One region of the Maricaulis maris genome, then DNA from elsewhere that is predicted to be linked to it. Evidence: predicted binding sites of a transcription regulator. Region 1 holds the regulator's gene; the other holds the start of a gene.
The links. The regulator HrcA, encoded in region 1, represses chaperone genes, less so after heat shock. The targets are predictions, from matches to a motif close to GTTAGCANTCNNNNNNNNNGANTGCTAAC.

Region 1 (14,653 bases):
GCCGGCACCGTCCGGCAGGAGACGTTCGTCCCACTCGATCCAGATCGCGCCGGCCCGCGTGCGCATCAGCATTTCATAACGGCGCGAGTCCTGCGCGCTGACCGGCGGAGCGACCGAAAACCAGCGCCCGACCCAGTCGCCGCGGTGTCCGCCAAAGGCGACCAGGAAAGCGGCGTTGACATACATGACCCGCCCGCCGGCACCGCGAACCAGGATCAACTCTCCCGCGGCATCAAGCGCGGTGAGGAGCAGGGTGTCGAGGCCGGAGGAGAACGGGTTGGGCGGGGGCGGGACATCTGACGCTTCGTCAGGCGATGGCCCGTCGGGCAGGCGCGTTGCGGAAGCCGGAGCCTTGCTTTGCGCCCCCGCAACAGGCGCGCTGGAAGCCGGGCGCGAGTGATCGGAAGCGCACACCGGTGCGTCGCGCACGAACACGAGGTCCGGCACCTTGCCCGCAGTGCGGCGATCTCCCGGCTCTTCAGCCATGGCTCATCCTTCAGATCGATCCAGTTTTGAACTAACAGATTTGGGTTAATGAAGCGTCGTTGGGCCGCCCGCCTCTTTGCCCACGGCTCGGTCCGCGGCTCTGGCCGCGGCTCCGGCCGCGTCGGCTTAAGCGCCTGCGTTTGCGATGGAGTCGGCGTCTGCATTGGAGCGGTGTCCGGGACAACGCTCGAGCCGGACGCCGGACCCCGCGCCGATCCAGCGAGGAGGGCCTCGTCTGAGCGGCGCCTGCGCAAGCCGGATTTCAGCGAACTGCTTTTCGCGACACCGGATCGATCGGCGTGGCGGCCCGAAGGCCCCGACGACAAGACAAGGCTTCGGCGATATGGATGCGGCGGACCGCGTCCTGTCCATCAAGGTCGGCAATGGTGCGGGCCACACGCAAGATGCGGTGATAAGACCGGGCCGTCAGCGATTGCTGCAACGCCGCCTCCTGGAGCAGGGCTTCCCCGGCGCGGTCCGGCGCGGCCACATGGTCGAGATGATCCGTCGGCAAATGGGCATTCAGACTACCGCGCTCGATCTGGGCATCCCGGGCCTTGGCCACGCGCCCGGCCGCCTCCGCTGTGCCCTCGACCGGCGCCGGCAAGGCGAGGTCGGCCGGCGTGACCGGTGGTACCTGGATTTGCAGATCGATCCGATCCAGCATCGGCCCCGATATCCGGGCCTGATAATCCGTCGCGCAGCGCGCGCCACGGCGGCATGTCGCGCCTTCGCCATTCCCGCCACCACAGCGACAGGGATTCATCGCGGCCACCAGCTGGAACCGAGCCGGGTAAGCGATGTGGGCATTGGCCCGCGCGACGGTTATCGAGCCGGTTTCCAGCGGTTGACGCAGACTGTCGAGCACCTGCGGATGGAATTCAGGCAGTTCGTCCAGAAAAAGAACGCCGTGATGGGCCAGAGACGCCTCGCCCGGTCGGGCCCGACTACCGCCGCCGACCATGGCCGCCATTGAGGCCGAGTGATGAGGCGCACGAAAGGGCCGGTTGCGGGTCAGGCGACCGCGTTCGAGCAGCCCGGCGACCGAGTGAATCATCGAGACATCGAGGAGTTCCGGCGCCGTCAGCGGCGGCAGCAGGCCGGGCAAACGCTCGGCCAGCATCGACTTGCCGGAACCTGGCGGACCCACCATAAGCAGGTTGTGATGTCCGGCGGCCGCGATTTCCAGCGCCCGCTTGGCACTTTCCTGCCCCTTGACCTGGCGCAGGTCGGTATCGGGTCCGGCCTCGACCAGCTCGCCGGGCGCAGGGCGGTCCAGCACCTGACTCCCTTTGAAATGATTGATCAACTGGATCAACGTGGCCGGCGCCAGGATGGCGAGATCACCCCCGGCCCATGCCGCTTCAGGCCCACTGGCTTCCGGACAGATCAGCGCGCGACCTGCGGCATGGGCTGCCACAGCGGCCGGCAGGGCACCCGGTGCGGCCCGGATGCGGGCATCCGCGCCCAATTCCCCGAAGGCCAGATAGTCCTCGGCCACGTCCTTCGGCAAGATATCCAGCTCGGCCAGAACCCCAATTGCGATGGGCAGATCGAAATGGGCCCCTTCCTTGGGTTGGTCGGCGGGGGCGAGGTTCACAATCAGGCGCTTTGACGGCAGGGACAGCCCCAGAGCCGAGAAGGCGGCCCGGACCCGCTCGCGGCTTTCGGCGACAGCCTTGTCGGCCAACCCGACAATGGAAAAAATCGGCTGCGACCCCCCTGCAACCTGAACCTGTACATCCACGAGGCGAGCTTCTGCTCCATGGAAGGCGACCGAAGCTGTTCTCGCTGCCACAATCATTCTCCCGACATACCGGGAAATTAATTCACAGACTTTCGCCTGTATCGCGCCCGGCCGCCAGATGTGACCAACCCTCACCCCAATCCTTAAGACACCGGTAACCTTCCGGCATCATTGGGTTTTCCACAGGCTCGTTCACATCCAGATCAAAACAGGAACAAACCATGTACAAGAAAGGGGTGCACGTCAAGCGTGTCTTTTTATTCGCCGATGCGGCGGGCCACGGCATCCCAGAATGCCGCACAGGCATCGACGCCCGAGAACCGCTTTAACTCCTGGACGCCGGTCGGTGAGGTGACATTGATTTCGGTCAGACGGTCGCCGATCACATCAATCCCGACCAGCACCAGATCGCGCTCGACCAGCACGGGCCGGATCGCGTCACAAATGCGAATATCGCTATCGGTCAGATCGGACGGCTCGGCCACACCGCCCACATGCATGTTGGACCGCGTCTGGCCGGTTTGCGGAACCCGGTTGATCGCACCGACCGGCTCGCCATCAATGATGAGGATCCGCTTGTCGCCGGCCGTGACCGCCGGCAGGAAAGCCTGGGCAATGACCGGCTCCCGGGACTGGGCGAAGAAGGTTTCCAGCAGGGCCGAAAAATTGCCGTCACCGGGCTTGAGACGAAACACGCCGGCGCCGCCATTGCCGTAGAGCGGCTTGATGATGATGTCCTCGTGACGGTCCCGGAATCCGGTCAGCGCCACCAGGTCACGCGTGATCAGCGTGGGCGGAATGATATCCGGGTAGAGCAGCGGCAGGATTTTTTCCGGGCTTGAGCGGACCCAGAAGGGATCGTTAAGCACGAGTGTTTTGCCCTTCAGCATTTCCAGCAGATGGGCCGCAGTCTGATAGGCCATGTCGAACGGTGGGTCCTGACGCATCAGGACAACGTCGATGTCGGTCGCCAGGTCGAGCACGCGCTCCTCGCCGAGCTCGGCGTGTTCGCCCTGGACATGCCGAACCCTGACCGGTCTCGCGCGCGCAAGAATGCGGCCTTCCTGCCAGGCCAGCTGGTCCGGATGATAGACAAACAACTCGGCGCCGCGCGCCTGCGCCTCTTCCATCAGGGCGAAGGTTGTGTCGGCATCAACATTCACCGTCTCGATCGGGTCCATCTGGACCGCAACGCGCCATGTCATCATCGTGTCTCCGGTCCACCCAGCAATTGCGGACCGGAGTTAGGGGACCCGCTGCCGGAATCAACCCCGGGATTGGCCTCGCCCGCACACGCTTCTGCCCGTCGCTCACCGCGAGCCGGGAGATTGGTCGGAACGCCGGAGATACGCACATAGGAGACGACATCCCAGACGCCCTCGACCAGGCTGGCATGCGCGCTGGCGCGTTCGAGTTCACCGCGATTGCGCGCGACGCCGAGCAGATAGACGCGTCCATTGTGCGTTTCGACGTTGAAATTGATGGATCGCACGGCGCGGTCAGAAATCAGGCGACCATTTACCCGGGCCGTGATTTCGGCGTCGCGGGTCCGGTCGCGAAATCCGGGATCGCCTCCGATCTCGATTTCGTTGGCAACATTGCGGACGGCGACGGACGACCAGGCGAGGCATTCCGCCATCAGCCGATCATCCTCCCGCGGAACCCGGCCCGTCAGCAAGGCGATCCCTTCGGTGACCTCGACGTCGACACCATTCATCGCAAAGCCTTCGGAGCGCAGCATCGCCGACTTGATCGAGACGGAGGCATTGGTGTCGTCAAGCTGACGACCGATGGAGCGTTCCTCCTGCACCGAGCCGACCGTATTGCAGGCCGCGGGTATCAGTGCGGCGCAGCTGACCAGCAATGCCGTTGAGAGAGAGGAAAGACGGTCGGCCATGCTCGATACTCCTGTCGAATCGCCCGGGCCCCAGCTTAGGCATTTGCAGCGGTGCTACCATGACAAGTCGCGGCCCATCGGCCAAGCCGGAACGATCATCCGGCAATCAGAGCAGGTCGCGCGCACGGTCGCCGGGGATCCACGCGGCACGACGGTGCTGCGGCCAGCGCCCCGGGACCACCAGAACCAGGTCATAGCGCAAGTGCAGGTCGTGCAGGGCGGGTCGCGAGGCCCGCCAGATCGACGCAGCCCGGGTAATCCGGCCACGTTGACGCGGACCGATGGAGTCGAGCGCCCCCTCGATGGTCGACCTCGCCTTGACCTCGATGAAAACCAGGTACTCCCCGCGCCGCGCGACCAGGTCAATCTCTCCGGCGGCCGTTCGGGCCCGATGGTCGAGCACGCGATAACCCTTCAGGGTTAGCCAGGCGATGGCCAGCCACTCGGCCCAGCGACCGCGGGCCTCGGCCTGCCGCCGCGCCCGGGTCACGGCGCCTTGTCTCCGCCTTTCAGGGAAAGCGCGCGAGCGTAGACATCGCGGCGTGGCCAGCCGGACGCCTCGGCGACGTGGCTGGCGGCTTCCTTGACCCGCATGTCCTCGAGCGCTGCCCGCAGGGCTGCATCGATCCGTCCGACATCCCAGTCGTCAGCGGCGGGCGGCCCGACCACAATCACCACCTCGCCCCGCGGCGGGCCGGCCTCGGCATAGTGCGCAGCCAGTTCCGCCAGGGAGCCGCGGCGAGCCTCCTCGTGCATCTTGGTCAGCTCGCGGCAAACCGCGGCAGAACGGTCCCCGAGTATCTTGTGCAGGCTGGCCATCATCGCCGGCAGGCGAGAGACGCCTTCATAGAAAACGAGACTCCCCGGAATATGGCGGAAGGGCTCGAGCCAGGCCTCTCGCGGGCCGGTTTTCTGCGGCGGAAAGCCGGCAAAGGTGAAGCAGTCGGTTGGCAGGCCGGCGATGGCGAGGGCTGCCAGCACAGCCGAGGCGCCAGGTATGGCGATCACAGGAATATCGGCGGCGATGGCATCGCGGGCCAGCTTGTAACCCGGGTCCGACACCAGCGGGGTCCCGGCATCGGAGACCAGGGCAACCCGGGCGCCTGCGGCGAGGTCGGCCAGAATGCCGGGCCGGACGCGCTCGCCATTGTGATCATGATAGGCCGTCAATTCGACCTTCAGGCCGTAAGCATCCAGAAGGCGGCGGGTGACCCTCGTATCCTCCGCAAGGACGCGATCGGCCTGGGCGAGAACGTCGAGCGCGCGCAAGGTAATGTCCCGCAGATTGCCGATAGGGGTGGAAACCAGATAAAGGCCCGGCCCGAGTGCTTGCCCCTTGCGGCCGTGGCGGATAGCTTCGGCTAGAATTTCCCGGGATGTTTCCGTCATGCTTTCAGTCTTCTATTCACGCATTGCTCCGTCGATCGACACATTGGCACAAAGCCGGGCGCTGCGCTGCCTCGCTGTCATCTCGCTGGTCGGGACGCTGGCCGCCTGTGGAACAACCGCGCCGCCGCCCAGCCTGCCCGTTGTCACGCCGCCGGAGCCGGTGATTGAAACGCCGGTGGTCGAGACACCCGAGCCGGTCGAAGAGCTGGTCGCGACAGGCCTGGTTCCGCCCCACATGGCAGATCGCGAGCTGGCGCGGGTTGCCATTTTGCTGCCCTTCTCGGCCGACAATTCAAGTGCTCGCTCGGAAGCCTTGCGGCTTCTGCACTCGGCCGAGCTGGCGCTGTTCGAGCGCGGCAGCGGCAACCTCCTGATGATCCCGAAGGACACGCAAGGCACGCCGCAGGGCGCCCGTGACGCGGCTCAGGCCGCAGTCGAGGATGGTGCAGACATCATCATCGGCCCGCTCTTCGGACCTGCCGTCACGGCCGCCAGCCAGGTCGCCCGCCAGGCCGGAATCCCGATCATTGCCTTCACAACCGATACGACGGTGGCTGGCGATGGCGTCTATCTGATGAGCTTCCCGCCCGAAATCGAAGTGGCCCGGATCGTCGAATATGCAACCCGCCAGGGCGTCGAGCGCTTTGCCTATCTGGGACCGCAGAACCGCTACGGCATGGCTGTGTACTCGGCCCTTCAGGACAATGCCGCCCTCACCGGCGGCTCGGTCGCCGCCGAAAGCTTCTACACCGGCGACGTGGAAGCCATGGCCCGCGCCTCGGCGCGCCTCGCCGAGGGTGTTTTCGAGCCCCTGACGCCCGAAGAGGCCGACGAACTGCGCCGCGAGACCTGGGTCCCGGATCCTGAAGCGCCATTCCAGGCGGTCATCCTGCCTGAGGGCGGCACACGCCTGCGGGCACTTGGACCGTTGCTGATTTCCCAGGCTGTCGATCCGCTGGTCGTACGCTTCCTCGGCACCGGCCTGTGGAACGATCCCGACCTGCTGCGCGAGCCCGCCCTTCTGGGTGGCTGGTTCGCCGGCCCCGACCTTGATGCCCGGACGGCCTTCGAAACCGCCTATCGGGCGAGCTATGGCAATGACCCGTCCCGCATTGCCAGCCTGGCTTATGACGCAATGAGTCTGGCCGCCCATCTGGATGGCGGCGAACGTGGCTTCAGCCGTGAGGCAATCGAGGAAGACCAGGGCTTCATGGGCGCTGATGGCCTGTTCCGCTTCCGCGAGAGCGGGCTCATCGAGCGTGGCCTGGCGATCTACGAAATGCGCTCACGCGGCCTGCGCGAAATCGAGCCGGCACCGCTGACATTCGAGCCCGTGGACGCCTTCTAGGCGATCAGGGCAGGATTTCCCGGGTCACCCGGTCGGCGAGGAGCCGACCGGCGCTGGTCAAGGCAATCCGCGTTCCCGCACGGACAAGAAAACCGTCGTCAATCATGCGCTCCACCGCAGCCTTGTCGGGCTGCAGGCCCGTGGCCGACTCGAGATGGCGAAGGTCGAGCCCGTCGATGACGCGAAGGCCAAGAAAGGCGCGCTCGATCATGTCGTCGAGCGGCGACAGCGTTTCGGTGTCCTCTGCCGACAGGCCCGACCCTGTAGCCGATACCGCATCAATATAGGCGCCGGGTCGACGGCAGGCCGTAGTGGCGACACGTCCGCCAGCGGTGGCACGGCCCAACCGTCCATGCGCGCCCGGGCCAACCCCGATCCAGTCACCGCCTTCCCAATAGATCCGGTTGTGGACCGACCGGTCTGCAGGTGTGCGGGCGTGATTGGAGACTTCATAGGCCGGAAAACCGGCAGCATCGCACAAGTCCTGGGTCGCCTCATAAAGGTCCGCAGCACTGTCGCCATCAACAGCGAGGGTCTCACCTCGCTCGGTCCGCTTTCCAAAAGCCGTGCCCGGCTCAATGGTCAGCTGGTAGGCCGAGACATGGCCGGCGCCGGAGGCCAGGGCCCGCTTCAGCTCTGCCGACCAGGCCGCGACGTCCTGACCGGACTGGGCGTAGATCATGTCCACCGAGACACGAGGGAAAGCCGCCAGCGCGGTATCGATCGCCGCGAGGGACTGATCACCGTCATGATCACGCCCCAGCGTTGCCAGCACAGCATCATCGAAGCTCTGCACGCCGAGAGAGAGGCGTTGAACGCCGGCCGCTGCGATCCCGGCAAACCGCGCCTGATCACCCGGATTGGCTTCCAGCCCGATCTCGGCGTCCTCTGCCAACCCCCAGAGTCGGTCTGCGGTCTCGATCACCCGACCGATCCAGTCCGGGCGCATGAGCGACGGCGTGCCGCCGCCGAAATGGAGGCTGGCCAGGGATCGCGCGCCGCTCTTTTCCCGCCAGTCCGTCATGTCCGACAGGATCGCCGCGAGCAGGGCGTCGTCATCGCCCCGGGCGCGATAGACGTTGAAATCGCAATAGGGACAGATGCGACTGCAATACGGCCAGTGCAGATAGAGTCCCAACGCCTCGCCGAGTGATGTGCGGGGCGCGACGGTCACGGCTTGAACTCGGTCGCGATCATGGTGTCGAGCGCGCGAGCCCGATGGCTGAGCGCGCGCTTCTCGGTGGCGGTCATTTCACCGAAAGTCCGCACATGACCGTGCGGCTGAAAGATCGGGTCATAGCCAAACCCTTCCGGCCCACGCGGCGGCCAGACGATGTCGCCAGCGACCTCTCCCTCAAAGAAGACAATCTCTTGCCCGGGGCGGGCGAGTGCGATCGTACAGACGAACCGCGCCGTTCGATCAGATGCGCCCTTGTCAGCGAGCTCATCCTGGACCCGTTGCATGGCCCGGCCGAAATCCCGTGGCTCGCCAGCCCAGCGGGCGGAATAAATCCCCGGAGCTCCGCCCAGCGCATCCACGGACAGGCCGGAGTCATCAGCGAGGCAGGGCAGGCCGGTCGCCTCGCAGGCCGCCCTCGCCTTCAGCGCGGCATTACCGCGGAATGTCGTTTCGGTTTCATCGGGTTCAGGCAGATCGAGGTCGCGGGCGCTTTTCAGGGCCACCCCGAATGGTGCGAGAATTTGCTCCATCTCCTTGATCTTGCCTGCATTATGGCTGGCGAGAACCCAGGTTTCATGACCCATTTCAGCCTCCATCAGTCGCATTTCATATCGCCTTTCGAAAAATTTATATCGAAAAACGATATTTTTCGCTTGCGCCTGCCGATCTTTCTGTTTATCGATAAACAACAAGGACGGGAAACGTCGTCCGAACAACATGAATGACAACGGTAATTGGTCAGATACAAGACAAAGGAAACAGTGAAATGGTCAGGTCCAACAATGCAGGCATCCAGATGATCGGCTCGATCGTCATCAACCTGGTGCTTCTGGTCTCCGTCGCCGCCGGCGCGTTTTACGCCATTGCCCCGGTTGCGGCATGATGGAAAAAGTCGCGTGAGGCTCGACAGGCCCGGCAAGGGTCTGTGAGCCTCACGTGCGACGCCTAACAGGGAAGGGGCGGGTATGAAGACTCTGGGAAGCGGATCACTGGCATCCGTTTTGAAGGTGGTGCTGGACATCGTCTGGTATCTCGCCTGGGCTCTTCTCGGCTTCGCTGCTCTGGTCCTGCTCGCAACAGGCGCGACGCTGGTGATGGACTGGCTGGGCTATTCGCCGGGCTTCGTCACCGACTTGCTGGGCGCAATCCGCAATCTGGGCTGGGTTTACCCCATTCTCGTGGCCGAAATCATCGCCGGCCTGGTAGTCATTGATCGACTGCGCCGGATCTTCGCCACGCTGATCGCGGGCGACCCGTTCGTACCGGAGAATGCCGGTCATTTGCGGGTGATCGCGATCGCAATTGCCGCCTACCAGATCCTGCGCCATGTCACACAAGGCGCCGTTGCGATGATCCTGACACTGCTGGACATGGATAATCCGGTGGTTGGCGGGCTTGAATTGAGCACAGCGGGCAATATTGATTTAGGAGCCTGGTTCGCCGTAGCGGCGCTTTTGGTTCTGGCGGAAGTCTTCCGCGAAGGCGCGCGGATGCGCCAAGAACAAAAACTGACGATTTAGGGAGACGCTCACCATGCCAATTCGCGTCACTCTTGATCGCATGCTGCTCGAGCGCCGGATGTCGCTGACCGAACTGTGCGACCGCGTCGGCATCACCATGGCCAACCTGTCCATTCTCAAGACCGGCAAGGCCAAGGCCGTCCGCTTCTCGACCCTGGAAGCGCTGTGCCGCGAACTGGGTTGCCAGCCTGGCGACCTGTTGAGTTTCGATGATGAGGACGAAGACGCGACCGAATAGGTCAGCGCGTCGTCCGCAAGACCGCCGGCCCTTGTGCCGACGGGACAGACGGTGGGGGTGGGCCTGCACGGTTGCCCCTTCCCAAAGAGGCCGTGCGGGCCGTTTCCAGCCCCCCAGCGCGCCCCCGCCGTCTGTTCTTTAATTCACCCGGCTTGGCGCAACAGTGCAAGCTTTAACGCTGCAGCGCTGCCAGTTGCGCCTTGCAAAGGTCCACGACACCAGCCTTGGCCAGTGCGAACAGCAGGTCAAAATCGGTTTCCGGGATCGGCTTGTCCTCGGCGGTCGCCTGGATTTCCACAATGCCGCCCGTGTCCGTCAGAACGAAATTGGCATCGGCCTCAGCGCGTCGGTCTTCCTCGTATTCAAGATCGAGACGGGTTTCGCCGTCGATGACACCGCACGAGATCGCGGCCAGTTGGCCGTGGACCGGATCCCGCTTCAGAAGGCCTTCCTCGATCAGATAGCCGGTAGCCTGCTTGAGGGCGACCCAAGCGCCGGTGATCGCCGCCGTACGGGTGCCGCCATCGGCTTGCAGGACATCACAGTCGATCGTGATCTGGCGCTCGCCGAGGGCCTTGAGATCGACAACGGCGCGCAGGGAGCGACCAATCAGGCGCTGGATCTCCTGGGTCCGACCCGACTGCTTGCCGGCTGTCGCCTCACGGCGCGAGCGGGTGTGTGTGGCGCGCGGCAACATGCCGTACTCCGCCGTCACCCAGCCCTTGCCGCCGCCGCGCAGCCACGGCGGCACGTTCTCCTCGATGCTCGCGGTGCACAGCACATGGGTTCCGCCGAACCGGGCCAGGCAAGAGCCCTCCGCATAGACCGAGGTACCGGCTTCCAGGCTGATTTCCCGCATCGCATCGCGGGCGCGTCCATTCGGTCTCATATTCGTCTCCGGGCTTCGTATTGCTTCGCCACCGCTCCTAGCGGCGTTGCCGGATCGCTTCAAGCGCGCAGGCTTCAGCCGGATTGCGGTCGGCGATTGGCAAAGCGGATTGAACCGGACCGCCGGGCCTATTATCTCAACACTCATGTCACCGACCCCGCCGCAATCAGCCCTCGCCGCCCTCGACGACCGGATGCGCACGATCTTTCGCGAGATCGTCGAGGCCTATCTGCGGTCCGGCGACCCGGTCGGCTCGCGGACCCTGTCACAGAGCGGCAACCTCTACCTGTCCCCGGCCTCGATCCGCAACACCATGGCGGACCTCGCCGATCTCGGCCTTCTCAGCGCCCCGCACGCCAGCGCCGGTCGCATGCCGACCCATGCCGGTCTGCGCCTGTTCGTGGATGGCCTGCTGCAGATTGGCGAACTGTCAGCCGATGAACGCCAGGCGATCGAGGGGCAGGTCTCCATGTCAGGCCGCTCGACCCAGGACCTCCTGACCGAAGCGACCTCCCTGCTCGGCGGCCTGTCCGGTGGCGCCGGTCTGGTGGTGACGCAGAAACGGGAAGCCCCGCTGCGCCATGTCGAATTTGTACCGCTCTCCGTGGTCGAGATGCTGGCAGTCCTCGTGTTCGAGGATGGCAGTGTCGAAAACCGCCTCATGCGCACGCCGGACGGCATCCCGCCGGCGGCGCTCATCGAGGCCGGCAACTACCTTTCCACACGCCTGAAGGGCCGCACACTCAGCGACGCCCGCAAGGCGATCGAGCTGGAGATCGCGGAACGTCGCTCGGCGCTGGACGGTGCAGCCGAGAGCCTGGTCAAGCAAGGACTGGCGGACTGGAGCGGCGGCCAGGGGCAGGAGCGCTCACTGATCGTGCGCGGCCAGTCGCGGCTTCTGGAAAGCCTCGATGCTGCCGGCGACCTGGAGCGCATCCGCCGGCTGTTCGAGGATATCGAGCGCAAGGAGGAGCTGATCACCCTGCTCGACAAGGCGCGCGACGGTCAGGGCGTACGCCTGTTCATCGGCGCCGAGAACCCGCTTTTCAGTCTGTCGGGTTCCAGTGTGATTGTGGCTCCCTATATGAATGCCGACCAGGAAATCATCGGGGCTCTGGGTGTAATTGGCCCCACCCGTTTGAACTATGCCCGTGTTATTCCACTGGTCGACTACACCGCCCGTGTGGTCGGACAGATCCTGGATGGCGCGCGATCGCGAGAGTGAAGACAAAATGAGCGACACAGAGAACAAGCCGCACGACGAAACCGAAGCCCCGCAGGACGACACCGTCCAGCCAGAGGACGAGGCGCAGAGCGAAGCGACCCCGGAAGCCGAGACCGAACTCGATCCGGTTCTCAAGCTGACGGCGGAACTGGATTCCATGCGCGACAAGCTGCTGCGCGCGCTCGCCGAAGCCGAGAATACCCGCCGCCGCGCCGAACGCGACGTCGCGGACGCCCGTAGCTATGCCGTGTCCAGCTTTGCCAAGGACATGCTCGACGTGTCCGACAACCTGTCCCGGGCTGTCGGCGCCTTTGATGAGGCGGCCCTTGCGGACGTGCCGGATGGGGTCAGGAACCTGATCGACGGTGTTGCCATGACCGAGAAGGCCATGGTGTCGAAAATGGAACGCCACGGCGTGCGCAAGGTCGACCCGCAACCGGGCGATACCTTCGACCCTCACAAACACCAGGCCGTCGCCCAAATCCCGTCGGATCAGGCGGCCGGCAAGATCGCCGCGGTCATGCAGACCGGCTTCGTGATCGCCGATCGTACCCTGCGAGCGGCCATGGTCGCCGTCTCTTCCGGACCGGCCGCAGGCAGCGCGGATAGCGGTGGCTCCGTCGACGTGAAGGCCTGACACGGCCCTCACAGCTCATCACACGTGCGGCAAGGGCCCCAGTGAAGGCTCGCATCAAGGTCCAAGCCGGGCCATGATGACCTCTGTACGTGCAGGAGAGCGCTATGACGATGTTACCGGGATGGGCGATGGATGCGATGAGCATCCTCACGCAGGTCTTCATACTGGCTGTCGGACTGGCCGTTCTCATCAGCCTGTTCCTGGTTGCGGCCGATATGGCCCAGACCCGCGATGCCATTCGCCGCAATTACCCGCTATTCGGCCGTTTCCGCTCGCTCTTCTCCACGCTGGGGGAATTCTTCCGACAGTATTTCTTCGCGATGGACCGCGAGGAATTGCCGTTCAACCGGGCCGAGCGTGACTGGGTCTACCGCTCTTCAGAGGGCAAGGGTGACACGATCCCGTTCGGGTCCACCAAACCGATGGACAAGCCGGGCACGGCGATTTTCGTGAACTGCCCCTTTCCGTTGCTGGATGACCACGCGGCCGACAGCGAAGTCATGCGGATCGGTCCGCATGCCCGAACCCCCTACGACGCGCCGTCTTTCTTCAATATTTCCGGCATGAGCTATGGCGCCCTGTCCAAACCGGCCGTGCGCGCCCTGTCGCGGGGCGCTGCCAAGGCCGGCATCTGGATGAATACCGGCGAGGGTGGACTATCGCCGATGCACCTCGAGGGCGGATGCGACATCGTCTTCCAGATCGGCACGGCCAAATACGGTGTCCGCAATGACGAAGGCGGGCTGTCCGATGAAAAGCTCCGCCAGCTGGCCGCCCACGAACAGGTTCGCATGTTCGAACTCAAGCTCTCGCAGGGGGCCAAGCCCGGCAAGGGTGGGATCCTGCCAGCCGAGAAAGTGACCAGGGAAATCGCGGCCATTCGCGGCATTCCGGTCGGTCAGGCCTCGATTTCCCCGAACCGTCACCCGGAATTCGATGATATCGGCGGTCTGCTCGACATGGTCGCCCACATCCGCGAGGTCACCGGCAAGCCGGTCGGCTGCAAGGCCGTTATCGGTGCCTATGGATGGATCGAGGAGCTTTGCCTTGAAATCACCAAACGCGGCCCCGAGAGCGCGCCGGACTTCTTCACCATCGACAGCGGAGATGGCGGTACCGGAGCCGCGCCAATGGCCCTGATGGACAATGTCGGCCTGACAATCCGGGAGAGCCTGCCAATCGTGGTGAGTATTCTCGAACGCTACGGGCTCAAGGGGCGGATCCGGGTCGTGGCCTCGGGCAAGCTGCTTATTCCGGGCGCCGTCGCCTGGGCCCTTGCCGCCGGTGCTGACTTCATCCAGTGCGGCCGCGGTTTCATGTTCTCACTGGGCTGCATCCAGGCCCTCAAATGCCACAAGAACACCTGTCCGACCGGGGTCACGACGCACAAGAAATCCCTGCAGCGCGGCCTCGTCGTGAAGGACAAGGCCGAGCGGGTTGCCGAATATGCAAGGACCATCCGCAAACAGGTCGAGATGATCGCCCATTCCTGCGGCGTTCCGGAACCCCGACGGCTTGGCCGCAAGCATGTCCGGATCGTTCAGGCCAATGGCCGCTCCCTCCCCATGACCGCGATGAACTTCATGCCGGATGACGAGGGAAACCTGGGCGAGACACAAGGGCAGGCCTGATCACCCGGCGCTCCGGACCTAGCAGCTGCGGCGATCACCATTTCGCCAATAGGTGCAGCCGTCCCGGCTGTTGACATAGTATTCGCGACCCGCGCGATTGTCATAGTAGAGCTCGGACTGGCTATTATCATTGCCGGTCCAGCGACAGCCACCGTCTTCGCGGCAGCCGGTATAGGCCCCGGCAGCCGCACCGACGACACCGCCGATAATCGCACCTGTCTGGGCATCACCGGAGCCGGTATTATTGCCGATGACTGCGCCAGCCGCAGCACCGATCGCGCCACCGGCAGCGGCGTTGCGGGTCGTCGCGCTACAGGCGGTGAGACCAAAAACTGCGATGGCGGAGACAAGGAGCAGGGTTTTCATGATGAAAACCTCCATGCAAATTCACCACGGACAGACCCCGAGGGCCGTTCGGGCGAATGATTGCAAGATGACACACAGGTCATGTTCCGGACATGGCGCC
Region 2 (14,653 bases), 2.4 Mb from region 1:
CCTTGCGGATATCGAGATAGAAGGCCGAAAGGTCGACAACGCAGAAATTGAACAGCGCCGCATAGACCTTCTTGAAGTCATAGCTCTCATAGCCTTCACGCACGACGATATCGAGCTCGTGCAGGCGATGCAGCATGAAGCGCTCGAGCGAGGGCATGCGATCATGCGGGACATGCTCGAGCGTCTCGTCATAGCCGTGCAGCGCGCCGAGCAGATAGCGCAGCGTGTTGCGCATCTTGCGATAGGCATCGACCGAGGTCTGCAGGATCTCCTCGGAGATACGCAGATCGTCGGTGAAGTCCTGTGCGGCTGCCCACAGACGCAGGATCTCGATCCCGTACTTCTTGCCGATCTCGATCGGCGCAAGCGTGTTGCCGAGTGATTTCGACATCTTGCGGCCATCGCCCGCCATGACGAAACCGTGCGTCAGGACGGCGTCATAGGGCGCACGACCACGCGTCCCGGCACTTTCCAGAAGCGAGGACTGGAACCAGCCACGGTGCTGGTCCGAGCCTTCCAGATAGAGGTCGGCCGGCCATTTCTGGTCAGCGCGCGGCTCCAGCGCGAAGGCGTGGGTACAGCCACTGTCGAACCAGACATCGAGGATGTCGGTGACCTTGTCATAGGCGTCGGCATCATACTCGGCGCCGAGGAAGTCGGCATTGGAGCGCTCGAACCAGGCATCGGCCCCGTCCTGCGCCACAGCGTCGATGATCCGCTCATTGACCTTCGGGTCATTGAGAACGCGGGTGCTGCCCTTCTCGACGAACATGGTCAGCGGCACACCCCAAGCGCGCTGACGCGAGATCAGCCAGTCGGGACGCTGCTCGACCATGGAGCGGATCCGGTTCTCGGCGATCTTGGGCGTGAAATTGGTCTCGGTGATCCCCTTCAGGGCCTTCTCGCGCAGCGTACCGCCCGACTTCATCGGCCGGTCGATGGCGACGAACCATTGTGGCGTGTTGCGGAAGATGACCGGCGCCTTGGAGCGCCAGGAGTGCGGATAGGAGTGTTCGAGACGGCCGCGTGCGAGCAGTTTGCCCTGCACGATCAGCTCGTCCATCACAGCCTTGTTGGCCGGCCCGTCCTGGCCCTGCTTCTTGCCATCCAGACGTATGATGTTGAGACCGGCAAAGACCGGCACATGCGGGAAATAGGCACCGTTCTCATCGACCATCTGCGGGACCGGGGCGTCCTTGTCGTGCCATTCCGGCGCCGACATCCAGGCCACATAGTCCTCGGCACCGTGGCTGGGCGCGGTGTGCACGAAGCCGGTGCCGGCATCGTCGGTGACATGTTCACCGGCCAGCAGCGGGACCGGATAATTCCAGTACCGGTCCAGCTCGGCGAGCGGGTGCGAGCACACGAAACCGGTCGGATCGATCGTGTCGACGCGCTCCCAATTCCCGATCATCGCCGCCTTGGCAGTCTCTTCCCACAGCGCGTCCGCTACCACGAGGAGGTCACCGGGCATCGCCCAGGGCCGGAACTCGCCGCCATCAACGCCGGTGACCTTGTAGAGGCCGTAGCTGATCTCGGGCGAATAACAGATCGCGCGATTGCCCGGGATGGTCCAGGGCGTGGTGGTCCAGATCACCACATGGGCGCCGATGCAGGAGCGCGGGATGGCAGTCCCGTCCTTGCGCACGCCGCGGATCGGAAAGCGCACGAAGATCGTGGTCGACACCTTGTCGTGATACTCGACCTCGGCCTCGGCCAGTGCGGTCTTCTCGACCGGCGACCACATTACCGGGGCGGAGCCACAATAGACCAGGCCCTGCTCAACGAAGGTGAGAAACTCGCGGACGATCGCCGACTCGGCCTCGAAAGCCATTGTGGTGTACGGATCATCCCACTCGCCATTGACGCCCAGGCGCTGGAACTCACTCGACTGGATGCCCACCCACTCGCTGGCATAGGTGCGGCATTCGGCGCGGAACTCCTTGACCGGAATGTCGTCCTTGTTGCGGCCCTTGGCGCGGAAGTTCTGCTCGACCTTCCACTCGATCGGCAGCCCGTGACAGTCCCAGCCCGGACGGTAGGGCGCATCAAAGCCGGCCATCTGCTTCGAGCGGACGACCATGTCCTTGAGGATCTTGTTCATGCCGGTGCCGATATGGATGTGCCCATTGGCATAGGGCGGCCCGTCATGCAGCACCCAGCGCTTGCGGCCTTTGCTGTCGGCACGGAGCTGCTTGTAGATGTCGAGCTTGGCCCAGCGCTCGAGCCATTCAGGCTCGCGCTGCGGCAGGCCGGCCCGCATCGGGAATTCGGTGGTCGGCAGGAAAAGCGTGTCTTTGTAGTCGCGAGCTGTGTCAGTCGCACCAGTCTTGGAGGGCGTGTCCGTCATCGGATCGGATCCTTGCGGTCTTTTATTGTCATGGGTTCAAGGCAGGACATGTCCCGGAACCGCCCACATCACACGCGGCGGCCCGGGCCGGTAATTCGCCCGATGGCGAGAGCAGCAGCTGGCGCTGCGGATCGTATGAACAGGGACATCGAGACCATGCTCCGCGTTTAACAGAGCCGGTCAGGCCGGTCCAGACAGACGGCTCAGCGCAGTCCGGGCGGCATTGGCGTCTGTCGCGATCTGGGCCTTGAGTGCATCGAGCCCGTCAAACCGCCGTTCCGAGCGCAGATGATCGAAGAACTCAACCTCCAGCGTGCGACCGTAAAGATCCCCGGACCAGTCCAGCAGGTGGACCTCGAGCAACTCGGTCGCGCCATCCACCGTCGGGCGCTTGCCGATATTGGCAACACCCGCGTGCGACGGGGTCTCACCATCGATCCCGACCCGGACGGCATAGACGCCATAATCGGGACGGACGAAATCACCCAGCGTCAGATTGGCGGTCGGGAAGCCGATCGTGCGACCGCGTTGATCGCCGCGCTGGACCAGCCCCTCGACAGTCCAGGGTGTCCCCAGCAGGGTCGCGGCCGCGGCCATGTCACCATCATGGATGGCCTTGCGGATCCGGGTCGATGAGACCTTGTCGGCGCCATTGCCGTGCAGTTCGGCGAAGGCGGTCGCGATCCCACGCTCGGCGCACAACTGCGCGAGCGCGTTCGTATCCCCGGCCCGGTCCGCGCCGAAGCGGAAGTCGTCACCGGTGACAATCCCGGCGATGCCCAGCCCATCGGCAAGCACATCAGCGACGAAGGCTGCGGGGGTCATCTTCGCCATCACCATCGAGAACGGCAGGACGTGCAGCTGCGTGACGCCCAGGCTTTCAAGAATGTGATTGCGGCGACGCTCGCTCATCAACCGGAAGGCCGGCGCATCCGGTGCGAAGAACCGGCGCGGATGGGGATCAAACAGGGCCGCCCCCAGGGGAGCGCCCAGTTCGCCGGCGAGGCCAGCCGCGAGCGCGATCACGTGACGATGCCCCATATGGACACCGTCAAAATTGCCCAGCGCAATGACAGCCCCGCGGCTATCCTGCGGCAATCCGCTATGGCCTCGCAGAACCTTCATGCGTGATCAGTCAGCCGTCTTGCGGTGACGCTTGCGAACCATGACCTCGGCTTCGGCTTGCATGGTCAGCTTGTCGCCGACATAGCAGGTGCAGTCCATGACGGCCTTGCGCGACTTCATGTCGACAGATTTGACCTCGACACGGGTGCGCACTTCGTCGCCGATCCGGGTCGGATGGAAGAAGCGCATGTTCAGGCCGAGAAAGATCGCACCCGGTCCGGGCAGCTGGTTTCCGAGCACGCCGGAAATATAGGATGCAACCAGAGCGCCGTGCGCAATTCGGCCGCGAAACGGCGTTGCGCGGGCGAATTCTTCGTCCATGTGGACCGGATTATAGTCCCCGGACACTTTCGCGAACATATCCAAATCGTCCTCAGTGACAGTTCTAACTGCCTCTGCGGAACGACCTATTTCCAATTCATCGAGGGCAATGCCGCGCACTTCGGACATGGGTGACTCCATCTTTCTACCCGCTTTAACCGATTTTTATCCGCGAATGTCTAGGGTCATGACTGAAGACAGCGGAACAAGCTGTCCTTGTGTAAACGCGCCGAGTGGATGGAGACTAAGCATGGCTGTCGATATGACGATGCCGATCCTGGTCGTGGACGACTACAAAACCATGATCCGCATTATTCGCAACCTGCTCAAGCAGATTGGGTTCGAAAATGTGGACGATGCCGCGGATGGCCAGGAGGCCTACGCGAAGATGCAGGAAAACAAGTACGGTCTGGTGATCTCAGACTGGAACATGGAGCCCATGACGGGCTACGAGCTCCTGCAGAAGGTTCGCGCTGACGAGAGCATGAAGGCGACGCCCTTCATCATGGTCACCGCGGAATCCAAGACCGAGAACGTGGTCGCTGCAAAGCGGGCGGGTGTAAACAACTACATCGTGAAGCCCTTCAACGCCGGAACTCTCAAATCGAAAATGGCCGCTGTTCTCGGCGACTTCTAGTCGTTTGATGAGCCGCCCTTTTCGTATTTGAGTCTGCAAAGGAAGGAGGGCCCCATGCCCGCCGCCAATGTTGCCGCGCAAGTCCGCACCTCCCTCGCCTCTCTGAAAGCGAGCGACCTGCAGGATGCCCAGATCATGGAAGTCCTCAAGCTGGCCCACCAGCTGACGGATACGATGAAGCTGTTCTTCAGCTCCCTCGACCAGTCGATCTGCCAGGAATTCAATTATATCGCGGACTATATCTCGCGGACCCGTGATGAGATCGCCGCCCTGCGGCCGAACGACATCAAGACCGAACGCATACCCTCTGCCGGCCAGGAACTCGAGGCTGTCGTCGGGGACACCGAACGGGCGACCGAGACGATCATGAGCGAGGCGGAAGCCGTGCTCTGCGACGATGAAGCCGACTATGATGCCTACCGGGCCAATGTCGAAGCCCGCATGATGACCATCATCGAGGCGTGCAGCTTCCAGGATCTCGCCGGTCAGCGTGTCTCGAAGGTCGTGACATCCCTGCGCCACGTGGAAAGCCGCGTGTCACGCTTCGCCGAAGTCATGGGCGTTCGCGATGCCGACCATGTGGCCGAAGAGAGCGCCGAGGAAAAGCGGGCCCGCGAGCTCTTGCTCAATGGCCCGGCGATCGGCGGACCGGAAACCAGCCAGGACGACATCGATGCGATGTTTACCGACGCGGCCCCGGTTTCCGATCTGGACCAGAACTCGATCGACTCCCTGTTCGACTAGTCGACCGACAAACTACCAGGTGAGCTGATCCGCGACATAGCGGGCCGACACACCATAATCCTTCAGCGCAGCGGCGGCTGTCTCGACATCGAGGCGGCCGCCGTTGAGCATGTCGCCGAGAATGCCGTCGGCAATGAAGAGGCAATCGACACCCGCCCGCATGGCCCCCTCGACATCAGTCTCCGGACCATCACCGATCGCCAGCACGCGCTCGAGCACCACCGTGTGGCCCTGCGCCTCGAGCGCCGCCTTCGCCAGCCTGTAGATCGGCTGGTGCGGCTTGCCGGCGACAATGCTGGTGCCACCCATCTGCCGATAGTGACGCGCGATGGCGCCGGCACAGACGATCAGCCGGTCGCCCGACTGGACGACGATGTCCGGATTGGCGCAAACCAGCTCGATCCCGCGCTCCAGGGCCCGAGCCAGGACCGCATCATAATCCTCAGGTCGGCCATTCTCGTAATCATCCGGACCGGTGCAGGTGATGAAGTCGGCCGCCTCGATATCGGTGAAGTCGAGATCGAGCCCGGCATAGAGGGCACCATCACTGGCGGGACCGATATTGAACGCCTTACCCGGGGTCCGCTTGAGCAATTCCTCATGGATGGCATCGCCCGAGGTAACCATGGCGTCGGTCGCACTCGAAGGCAGCCCCATCTGATCGAGAAAGTGCGCAAGGCTGGAACTGCGCCGCGGCGAGTTCGAGACCAGGCAGACCCGTCCCCCGCTCTGGCGGAATCGGATCAGCGCATCGACGGCTGCGGGCAACAAGTCGGTACCGTCTCGAATGACGCCCCAGACATCGCAATACAACGTGTCATAGCGGTCGCGAAGCGGGCCCAGCGTGGCGAGTTCGGGTAACATCACCTGCTTGAAGCAGGCCTGTGACAGCCGGTCAATGCGGCGTGTCGGCCGGCAGGCCGGGTCGCGGTGTGAACCGGTCAGGCCGACATCCGGGCAACATTGCCGCCGGTCTCGCGCGGGGCAACCTCCAGCATGTCGTCGCGCACAGGGCGCGGCTCGCCAAAGAGATGGCCCTGGCCGTAGGCCACATCCATTTCCAGCACTTCCACCACGGTCGCCTCATCCTCGATCTTGTCGACGATCAGTTCGATACCGTGACGTCCGAACAGGCCGGCCAGGTCTTCCGTGGCAATCGCACCCGCTTCGTAGCCGGCGATCGACTCGTAATTGTCGATGGCATCGAGCAGGCGGCGGCCACCGATCTTGGCAAAGCGAACGCCGGCCCGTTCCATCTCCGACAGGTCAAGCTCGACATGGGATATCTGGTCGATCGAGAAGCGGAACCCGAAATCAGCCATACGGGCCATGTTGCGGGCGGCGATGGCGTCGCGTTCCTCGAAGGCCTGCTGGGAGATCTCGAAGATCAGGGAGCTGGACAGGCTCTTGTTTTGACGGATGAAGTCGAGGAATTCCGGGAAGAAGGTCTCGTCCGCCAGGGAGTTGAGCGAGATATTGCAGAAGATCGCGACCTTGCGGTCCTGCCCGGTCAGGCGACGCACGATCTGCACGCAGCGGAACAGGAGGAGATTATCGACTTCGGCCATCAGGCCGGCTTCCTCGGCAGCCGACATGAAGGCCGCTGGCGCCAGCACGCGACCGGTCGCATCGCGCAGGCGGGTATAGCTTTCATAATAGGCCGTCCGGCGCTGCGGCAGGGTAACGATCGGCTGCAAATACAGGTCGACGCGGTTGGCGGCGAGCGCCTCGCGCACCGTGTCGATATCGGTCCGTGACGTGCTGGCGGCCTCGGGCGCGGCAGGCCGCGTCTGCACGCCGGCGGGACCGACGCGTCGGACCAGGTCCTCAAGCACCTTCACCTCGTGCACCAGCGCATTGTCGCGCTCCACCGATTCCGCACGCAGCTCGTCGGCGATCTCGTCAAGGCGCGCCTGGGCGGCTTCGAATTCCTCGGCGAGGGCCAGATTGGCAGCCTTGAGCTCGTGGATCTCGGTTTCCAGCACCCGTCGTTCCTGCCCGCGCGCCGCGGCCGAATGCGCCATGCCGGCGACGATGAAGACAATCGCCCCCATCATCCACGCATTTAGCGTCGGCATCAGGCCGAAGAACTCGAAGCCGATCGCAGCCACCGCGGCGACGGTGATGTAGGTCAGCAGGATCAAAATGTCGGATACGCGGGGCATGTGCGGCCTTCGAATCAGCGAATCGTCAGGTGTGCTTGAAGCTTAAGCTGTGTCGTCACCGGTTGTCGTTTGGTTAACGAAGGTAAACCCGACCCGCCCCTTTGGGGCCTAACAAGCTGATTTATAAGGTGATGCATAAATTAAAGCGGCCCGCCGATCCGGCGGGCCGCTCTCATTCGCAGTCAGAAACCCCTGGTATCAGGACGCAGCATGCGGCCGGATCAGGATTTCAACGCGACGGTTTTGCTGGCGACCCTGGGCCGTGTCGTTGGACGCGATCGGCGAGCGCTCCCCCATCCCGGCGATATAGAAGCGGTCGCGCAGGACACCCTGGCCGATCAGGTAATTGCCCACCGAAAGGGCCCGGCGCTCGGAGAGCTGCTGATTGTAGGCGTCTGCACCCACGGAGTCGGCATGGCCGACGATATCAACATAGGTCGCCGGGTAGCGGTTCAGCACCGTGCCGACATCAGACAGGATACCGTAGAACTGACCCTGGATATCGGCCGAGTTGGTGGCGAAGGTGACATCACCCGGCATGATCAGGCGAAGATCATTGCCTTCACGCCGCACACCGACGCCGCTGTCCGACAGGGCTTCGCGCATGGCGGCTTCCTGGCGGTCCATGTAATTGCCGACCGCACCCCCGGCGAGGGCGCCGATACCGGCCCCGATCAGGGCATTGGTCCGGCCTTCTTCGCTGTCATTGGTGTTGGTCAGATATCCCAGCGCCGCGCCTGCCGCGGCGCCCAGGAGGATGCCGCGACCGGTGTTGTTGGCCCGGGTTTCACCGGTGTACGGATCGGTGGTCGTGCACGCTGCCATGGACAGCGCCGCGACGGTAAGGACTGCAGTGCGGAGTTTCATTGAGGCTCCCTCTCGATAACGCAACTCTAAGCCTATCATATCGAACCAGATGATGGGCATGGCAATCTCCGATTTATGTTTTGCCAGATGAACGCAGGCTGACTGACCCCGGCCCTGCCCAAAAGTCCCCGGCTCGCCGGGCGGTCAGAGGCATCAATCCAATCAATATCTTCCATAATTAATATCGATTGGATTTATGGCCGATCAGCGCGTACAGGTTGAATCTTCAGACGGCAGACCTTCAGCGCCGGATCGACCTGTTACGGTGCCCTGCCCGAGCATGATCAGCTGCCCCGTCGGAATGCGGATACCTCCATTCCCACACGCGCACCGCGACACTCGGTGACGGGCGGCACCATTGGGGAGCCACCTTATGAGAACGCGCACCAAGTCTTTCCTGTTTACCTCCGCGGCAACGCTATCGCTCATCCTCGCGGCCTGTTCGTCGCCCGAGACCGGCAGCGATATGAGCGCCGACACAGAGGCTTCGACCGAGACCTACGCGGCAGCCGATGCGATGCCGGCCGCTGCGACACCGGATGCCCCGAGAACCAACGCCTTCTGGTGGCCTGAGCAGCTCGACCTGACCCAATTGCGGATGAACGAAACCACCCGCTCGAACCCGCTCGGGGAGGATTTCGACTATGCAGAAGCCTTCATGTCGCTCGATCTCGATGCCGTGAAGGTGCAGATCCGGGAGCTGATGACCACCTCGCAGGACTGGTGGCCGGCCGATTACGGGCATTACGGCCCCTTCTTCATCCGCATGGCCTGGCATAGCGCCGGCACCTATCGGACCTGGGATGGTCGCGGCGGCGCCGGTGGCGGCCAACAGCGTTTCGAACCGCTCAACAGCTGGCCGGACAATGGAAATCTCGACCGCGCCCGGCGACTGCTGTGGCCGATCAAGCAACAATATGGCGAAGCCATTTCCTGGGCCGATCTGATGATCCTGGCCGGCAATGTCGCGATGGAGGACATGGGCTTCCAGACCCTCGGTTTCGCCGGTGGCCGCGAGGACGACTGGCAGGCCGAGCTTGTCTATTGGGGCCCAGAAGCGGACATGCTGGCCAGCCAGCGCTATGACGAGAACGGTCAGCGCCTCGAGCGCCCGCTCGCGGCAGCCCAGATGGGCCTGATCTATGTCAATCCGGAAGGCCCCAACGGTGTCCCGGATCCGCTGCTGGCGGCCGCCGACATTCGCCGGACCTTCAACGCCATGGCCATGAATGACGAGGAGATTGTTGCCCTGATCGCCGGCGGTCACACCTTCGGCAAGGCCCATGGCGCACACGACCCGAATGAATGCACCGGACCGGAGCCGGCCGCTGCCGGCGTCGAGGCCCAGGGCCTGGGCTGGGAAAACTCCTGCGGCACCGGGAACGGCGCTGACACGGTCACCTCCGGCCTCGAAGGCGCCTGGACCTCGGCCCCAACGCGCTGGACCCACCAGTATCTGCAGAACCTGTACAATTTCGAATGGGTGCAGACACGCAGCCCGGCCGGCGCCATCCAGTGGGTCCCTGCCGACATCGAGGCGGCGATGATCGTTCCGGACGCCCACACGCCAGGCGAGTTCGAAACACCGATCATGTTCACCACCGACCTTGCCATGCGCGAAGATCCCGCTTTCCGCGAGATTTCGACCCGCTTTCTCGAGAATCCGGAAGAGTTCGAGGCGGCCTTCGCCCGCGCCTGGTTCAAGCTGACCCACCGCGACATGGGTCCGCGGGCCCGCTATCTCGGGGCCGATGTTCCGGCGGTCGAGCTGCTGTGGCAGGATCCGGTACCGGCGGTTGATCATCCGCTCGTCGATGACGGCGACATCGAGCGCCTCAAGTCCGACATCCTCGGCTCCGGCCTGACGGTTCCTCAGCTGGTGCGCACGGCCTGGGCGGCCGCCGCCTCCTTCCGTGACACCGACATGCGCGGCGGCGCCAATGGCGGTCGCCTGCGGCTGGCACCCCAGAACAGCTGGGCGGTCAACAACCCCGAGGAAATCGCGACAGTCCTCGCGTCGCTGGAACAGATCCAGGGCGATTTCAACGACGCACAGACCGACGGCACGCGGATCTCGCTGGCCGACCTGATCGTGCTCGGCGGTGCCGCAGCCATCGAGCAGGCCGCCTCCGAGGCCGGGCATGATGTCGCCGTCCCCTTCGCCCCGGGTCGCACCGATGCCAGCGCCGCGCAGACCGATACCGAGAGCTTTGCCCTGCTTGAGCCGCATGCCGACGCTTTCCGCAACTATCTCGGCGATGATCATAGCCGCGGGCCGGCCGCACGCATGGTCGACCGAGCTGACCTGCTGTCGCTGACGGTTCCGGAGATGACGGTGCTGATTGGTGGCCTGCGCGCCCTGGACGCCAATACGGGCGGCGGCGCCCATGGCGTCTTCACCGACCGTCCGGGCACGTTGAGCAATGACTTCTTCGTCAACCTGCTCGACATGTCGACCCGCTGGCAGCCGACCGATGCGGAATATGTCTATGAAGGCGTCAATCGTCAGACCGGCGACGTCACCTGGACCGCGACCGAGGTCGACCTCGTCTTCGGCTCCAACGCCGAATTGCGGGCCGTGGCCGAAGTCTATGCCTTTGGTGATGGCGAGGACCGCTTCGTCGCCGATTTCATCGACGCCTGGACCAAGGTCATGCAACTCGACCGCTTCGACCTCTAGCCTGGACTCAAGACCGCATCCGGCCTGATCATCCGGCCGAATGACGCCAACAGGACGGGTCGCCCCAGACCGGGGCGGCCCGTTTCCTTTTCGCTGCTTCAGCCCCCGGGCCCGGTGTGAAGCCGCGGAATGCTGGGCGTGTCAGAAATCGCATCACGGACCTCTTGACGCCCGCCCCACTGCCTCTTATCTCCCGCTCTGTTAGCAGTCGGTCAGGGTGAGTGCTAAATCGCCTTGGCCGAGTGCCAGAAACCTTCAGTCCTCTGTTTGGAGATAGACAAAGATGACTTTTCGTCCTCTGCACGATCGCGTGCTGGTAAAGCGCGTCGAAGAAGAGTCCACGACCAAGGGCGGGATCATCATCCCGGATACGGCCAAGGAAAAGCCGCAGGAAGGCGAAGTCGTCGCAATCGGCGGCGGCGCGATCAAGGAAGACGGCTCAGTGCGTCCGCTCGACGTCAAGGCCGGCGATCGCATCCTTTTCGGCAAATGGTCCGGCACCGAAGTCACCGTTGACGGTGTCGAGCTGCTGATCATGAAAGAGTCCGACATTCTCGGCGTGATGGCGTAACCGCCACCGCCGATCTGAACACCCTCAACTAGAAGAACGGATATAATCCAATGGCTGCCAAAGACGTACTTTTCGGCTCCGACGCGCGTGAACGCATGCTGCGCGGCGTCGATATCCTCGCCAACGCTGTCAAGGTCACGCTCGGTCCCAAGGGCCGCAACGTGGTCATCGAGAAATCCTTCGGCGCACCGCGCACCACCAAGGACGGCGTCTCCGTCGCCAAGGAAATCGAGCTCAGCGACAAGTTCGAGAACATGGGCGCTCAAATGCTGCGCGAAGTGGCCTCGAAGACCAATGACGTCGCCGGTGACGGCACCACGACCGCCACGGTCCTGGCCCAGTCCATCGTCCGCGAAGGCATGAAGTCGGTTGCGGCCGGCATGAACCCGATGGACCTGAAGCGCGGCATCGACAAGGCCGTTGCCCTCGTCATGGAAGACATCAAGGCCAGCTCCACCCCGGTGAAAGACTCCGCTGAAGTTGCCCAGGTCGGCACCATCTCCGCCAATGGCGAGAAGGAAATCGGCGACATGATCGCCAAGGCCATGGACAAGGTCGGCAAGGAAGGCGTCATCACGGTCGAGGAAGCCAAATCCCTCGAAACCGAGCTCGACGTCGTGGAAGGCATGCAGTTCGACCGCGGTTACCTGTCGCCCTACTTCATCACTGACGCCGACAAGATGCAGGCCGAGCTGGAAGAGCCCTACATCCTGCTCTTCGAAAAGAAGCTGACCTCGCTGCAGCCGATGCTGCCGATCCTGGAAGCTGTCGTCCAATCCTCGCGCCCGCTGCTGATCATCGCGGAAGACGTTGAAGGCGAAGCCCTGGCCACCCTCGTGGTCAACAAGCTGCGTGGCGGCCTGAAAATCGCTGCCGTCAAGGCCCCGGGCTTCGGCGATCGTCGCAAGGCGATGCTGGAAGACCTCGCCATCCTGACCGGCGGCCAGGTCATCTCCGAAGACCTCGGCATCAAGCTGGAAACCGTCACGCTCGACATGCTCGGCTCGGCCAAGCGCGTCAACATCACCAAGGACGACACCACGATCGTCGACGGTGTGGGTGACAAGGCCCAGATCGAAGCCCGCGTGAACCAGATCCGCCGTCAGTCCGAGGAAACCACCTCGGAGTATGACCGCGAGAAGCTGCAGGAACGCCTCGCCAAGCTGGCCGGCGGTGTTGCGGTGATCAAGGTTGGCGGCGCCACCGAGATCGAAGTGAAAGAAAAGAAGGACCGCGTCGACGACGCCCTCAACGCCACCCGCGCTGCGGTGGAAGAAGGCATTGTCCCGGGCGGCGGTGTTGCCCTCCTGAAGGCCTCAGCCAAGCTGGCCGGTCTGAAGGGTGACAACCCTGACCAGACGCAAGGCATCGCGATCATCGCCCGCGCCCTGCAGTCCCCGATCCGTCAGATAGCCACCAACTCCGGTGTCGAAGGCTCGATCGTGGTCGGCAAGGTGATGGAAAACGCCTCCCCGACCTTCGGCTTCAACGCCCAGACCGAAGAGTATGGCGACATGCTCGAGTTCGGCGTCATCGACCCGGCCAAGGTCGTCCGTACCGCGCTTCAGGACGCGGCTTCTGTCGCTTCGCTGCTGATCACCACGGAAGCTGCCGTGGCCGACGCACCGAAGGACGACAGCGCCGGCGGCATGCCCGACATGGGCGGCATGGGCGGAATGGGTGGCATGGGCGGCATGATGTAATCATGCCGGTCACCTGACCGACTAAAAGAGAGGGCCGTCCCGATGGGGCGGCCCTTTTCTTTGGTATCCCGGAGTTGGTGCACAACCGAGCTGCCACGCGTTTCTTCCCCGCACGTGGGGAAGTGGGCCGACGCGCAGCGGCGGGTCGATGGGGTCCGAGCGTAGCGAGGAAGGACCCTGACACGGATGGACCCATGCCGCCTTCGGCGTCACCCCTGCACCGCTTCGCGGTCCCCCTCCCCACGCTGTGGGAAAGAAAAGACGCGCCCGCGGGACGGCCGGCGCGGCGGACTAGCCCAGCCCGACCCGCGCCTTCAGCACAGCCAGTCGGGCGACCGACTGGTTGATGCGGTGCTCGGTCAGGCGGCCCTCGGCGATGGCGGCCTCGACCCAGCCGACAATGCGTTGCGGCAGTTCGGCGTCGGGCGCGGCCGAATTGGACAGCATGATCATGTCATTGCCGGCCTCGATCGAGCGCAGCACGGCTTCGCGCTGGCTGTAATTATTGCGGATCGCGCCCATGTCGAGATCATCGGTCATCACCACGCCGGTGAAGCCGAGCTGTCCGCGCAGCAGATCGTCGAGAACGGGCTTCGAGAAGGTCACCGGTTCGCCGCTCGGATCGAGCTGGCGATTGGTCAGATGCCCCCCCATCATCAGATGGCCCCGGCCCTGGTCGATCAGCTCGCGGAAGGGCGCCAGTTCGGCTTCGCTCCAGGTGTCGGAGATATCGACGAAGCCGTCATGACTGTCACCGCGGGACCGGCCATGGCCGGGGAAATGCTTGATCGCGCAGGCGATACCCTCGCCCTCGAAGGCGTCGATGAAGGCGCCGGCATAGGCGGCAATGGTATCGCCGTCACTGCCATAGGCGCGGCCATGACGTCCGATCACGGCATTCTCGGGGTCATGCAGATCGGCGACGGGGGCCAGATTCATGTTGAAACCGGCGGCGTGAAACTCTGCCGCGCCGAGCCGGTAAAGCTCGCCCGCGCCTTGCGGCGAGCGCGCCGCGGCGATCTCCATGGCCCGCGGGATATGGGTATAACCGAGGTCGCGCGACAGGCGCTGGACCAGCCCGCCCTCCTGGTCGATCGCCATCCAGGCGTCGGGGCGGGTCGCCCGGAAGCGCGCCGCCGAACCTTCGGCGCCCTCGCGGGAGCGGACATTGTGGCGCAGGAACAGCACGCCGCCGATCCGCTTCGCCGCCAGGTGGGCGTCGATAATGTCGGCGCCTTCGGTCTCGTTATGCGAGCCGATAAAGCCCATCAGCAGCATGTCGCCGACGCGCTCGGCCAGCGGCCGCTCGACAACGGTCTCGGACAGGGCAGTCACCCGGGAGCCGGTCGCCGCCACCAGTGTGGCGGCGATACCCGATTGCAAGACGCGTCGTCGATCCATGATCCGCTTCCGTCACTCACTGTACAGCCTGCGAGAATGGGCACCGCTCCGGCGGCTGGCAAGCCTGTCGCGCCGAAAGACACAGTCGG

Region 2: AAA969_RS02985 (co-chaperone GroES) is a predicted target of HrcA. The motif match lies at 11,090-11,118, and genes of this name have one in related genera.

Annotation. Positions count from the first base shown of each region.
Region 1 covers NZ_AP027270.1:3,062,940-3,077,592, reverse strand. The annotation lists gene AAA969_RS14735 (ATP-binding protein) at 1-486, opposite strand, end outside; gene AAA969_RS14730 (YifB family Mg chelatase-like AAA ATPase) at 749-2,284, opposite strand; gene gshB (glutathione synthase) at 2,491-3,438, opposite strand; gene AAA969_RS14720 (BON domain-containing protein) at 3,438-4,130, opposite strand; gene AAA969_RS14715 (YraN family protein) at 4,237-4,620, opposite strand; gene rsmI (16S rRNA (cytidine(1402)-2'-O)-methyltransferase) at 4,617-5,519, opposite strand; gene AAA969_RS14705 (penicillin-binding protein activator) at 5,518-6,867, shown strand; gene hemW (radical SAM family heme chaperone HemW) at 6,872-8,041, opposite strand; gene rdgB (RdgB/HAM1 family non-canonical purine NTP pyrophosphatase) at 8,038-8,631, opposite strand; gene AAA969_RS14690 (DUF2975 domain-containing protein) at 9,013-9,567, shown strand; gene AAA969_RS14685 (helix-turn-helix domain-containing protein) at 9,581-9,805, shown strand; gene rph (ribonuclease PH) at 9,978-10,694, opposite strand; gene hrcA (heat-inducible transcriptional repressor HrcA) at 10,828-11,919, shown strand; gene grpE (nucleotide exchange factor GrpE) at 11,927-12,556, shown strand; gene AAA969_RS14665 (FMN-binding glutamate synthase family protein) at 12,667-14,187, shown strand; gene AAA969_RS14660 (YMGG-like glycine zipper-containing protein) at 14,206-14,553, opposite strand.
Region 2 covers NZ_AP027270.1:667,537-682,189, reverse strand. The annotation lists gene ileS (isoleucine--tRNA ligase) at 1-2,350, opposite strand, end outside; gene AAA969_RS03025 (bifunctional riboflavin kinase/FAD synthetase) at 2,531-3,475, opposite strand; gene AAA969_RS03020 (MaoC family dehydratase) at 3,482-3,925, opposite strand; gene AAA969_RS03015 (response regulator) at 4,047-4,433, shown strand; gene AAA969_RS03010 (protein phosphatase CheZ) at 4,488-5,177, shown strand; gene AAA969_RS03005 (TIGR01459 family HAD-type hydrolase) at 5,190-6,041, opposite strand; gene AAA969_RS03000 (EAL domain-containing protein) at 6,119-7,342, opposite strand; gene AAA969_RS02995 (OmpA family protein) at 7,541-8,209, opposite strand; gene katG (catalase/peroxidase HPI) at 8,727-10,889, shown strand; gene AAA969_RS02985 (co-chaperone GroES) at 11,173-11,460, shown strand; gene groL (chaperonin GroEL) at 11,511-13,163, shown strand; gene AAA969_RS02975 (glycoside hydrolase family 3 protein) at 13,455-14,564, opposite strand.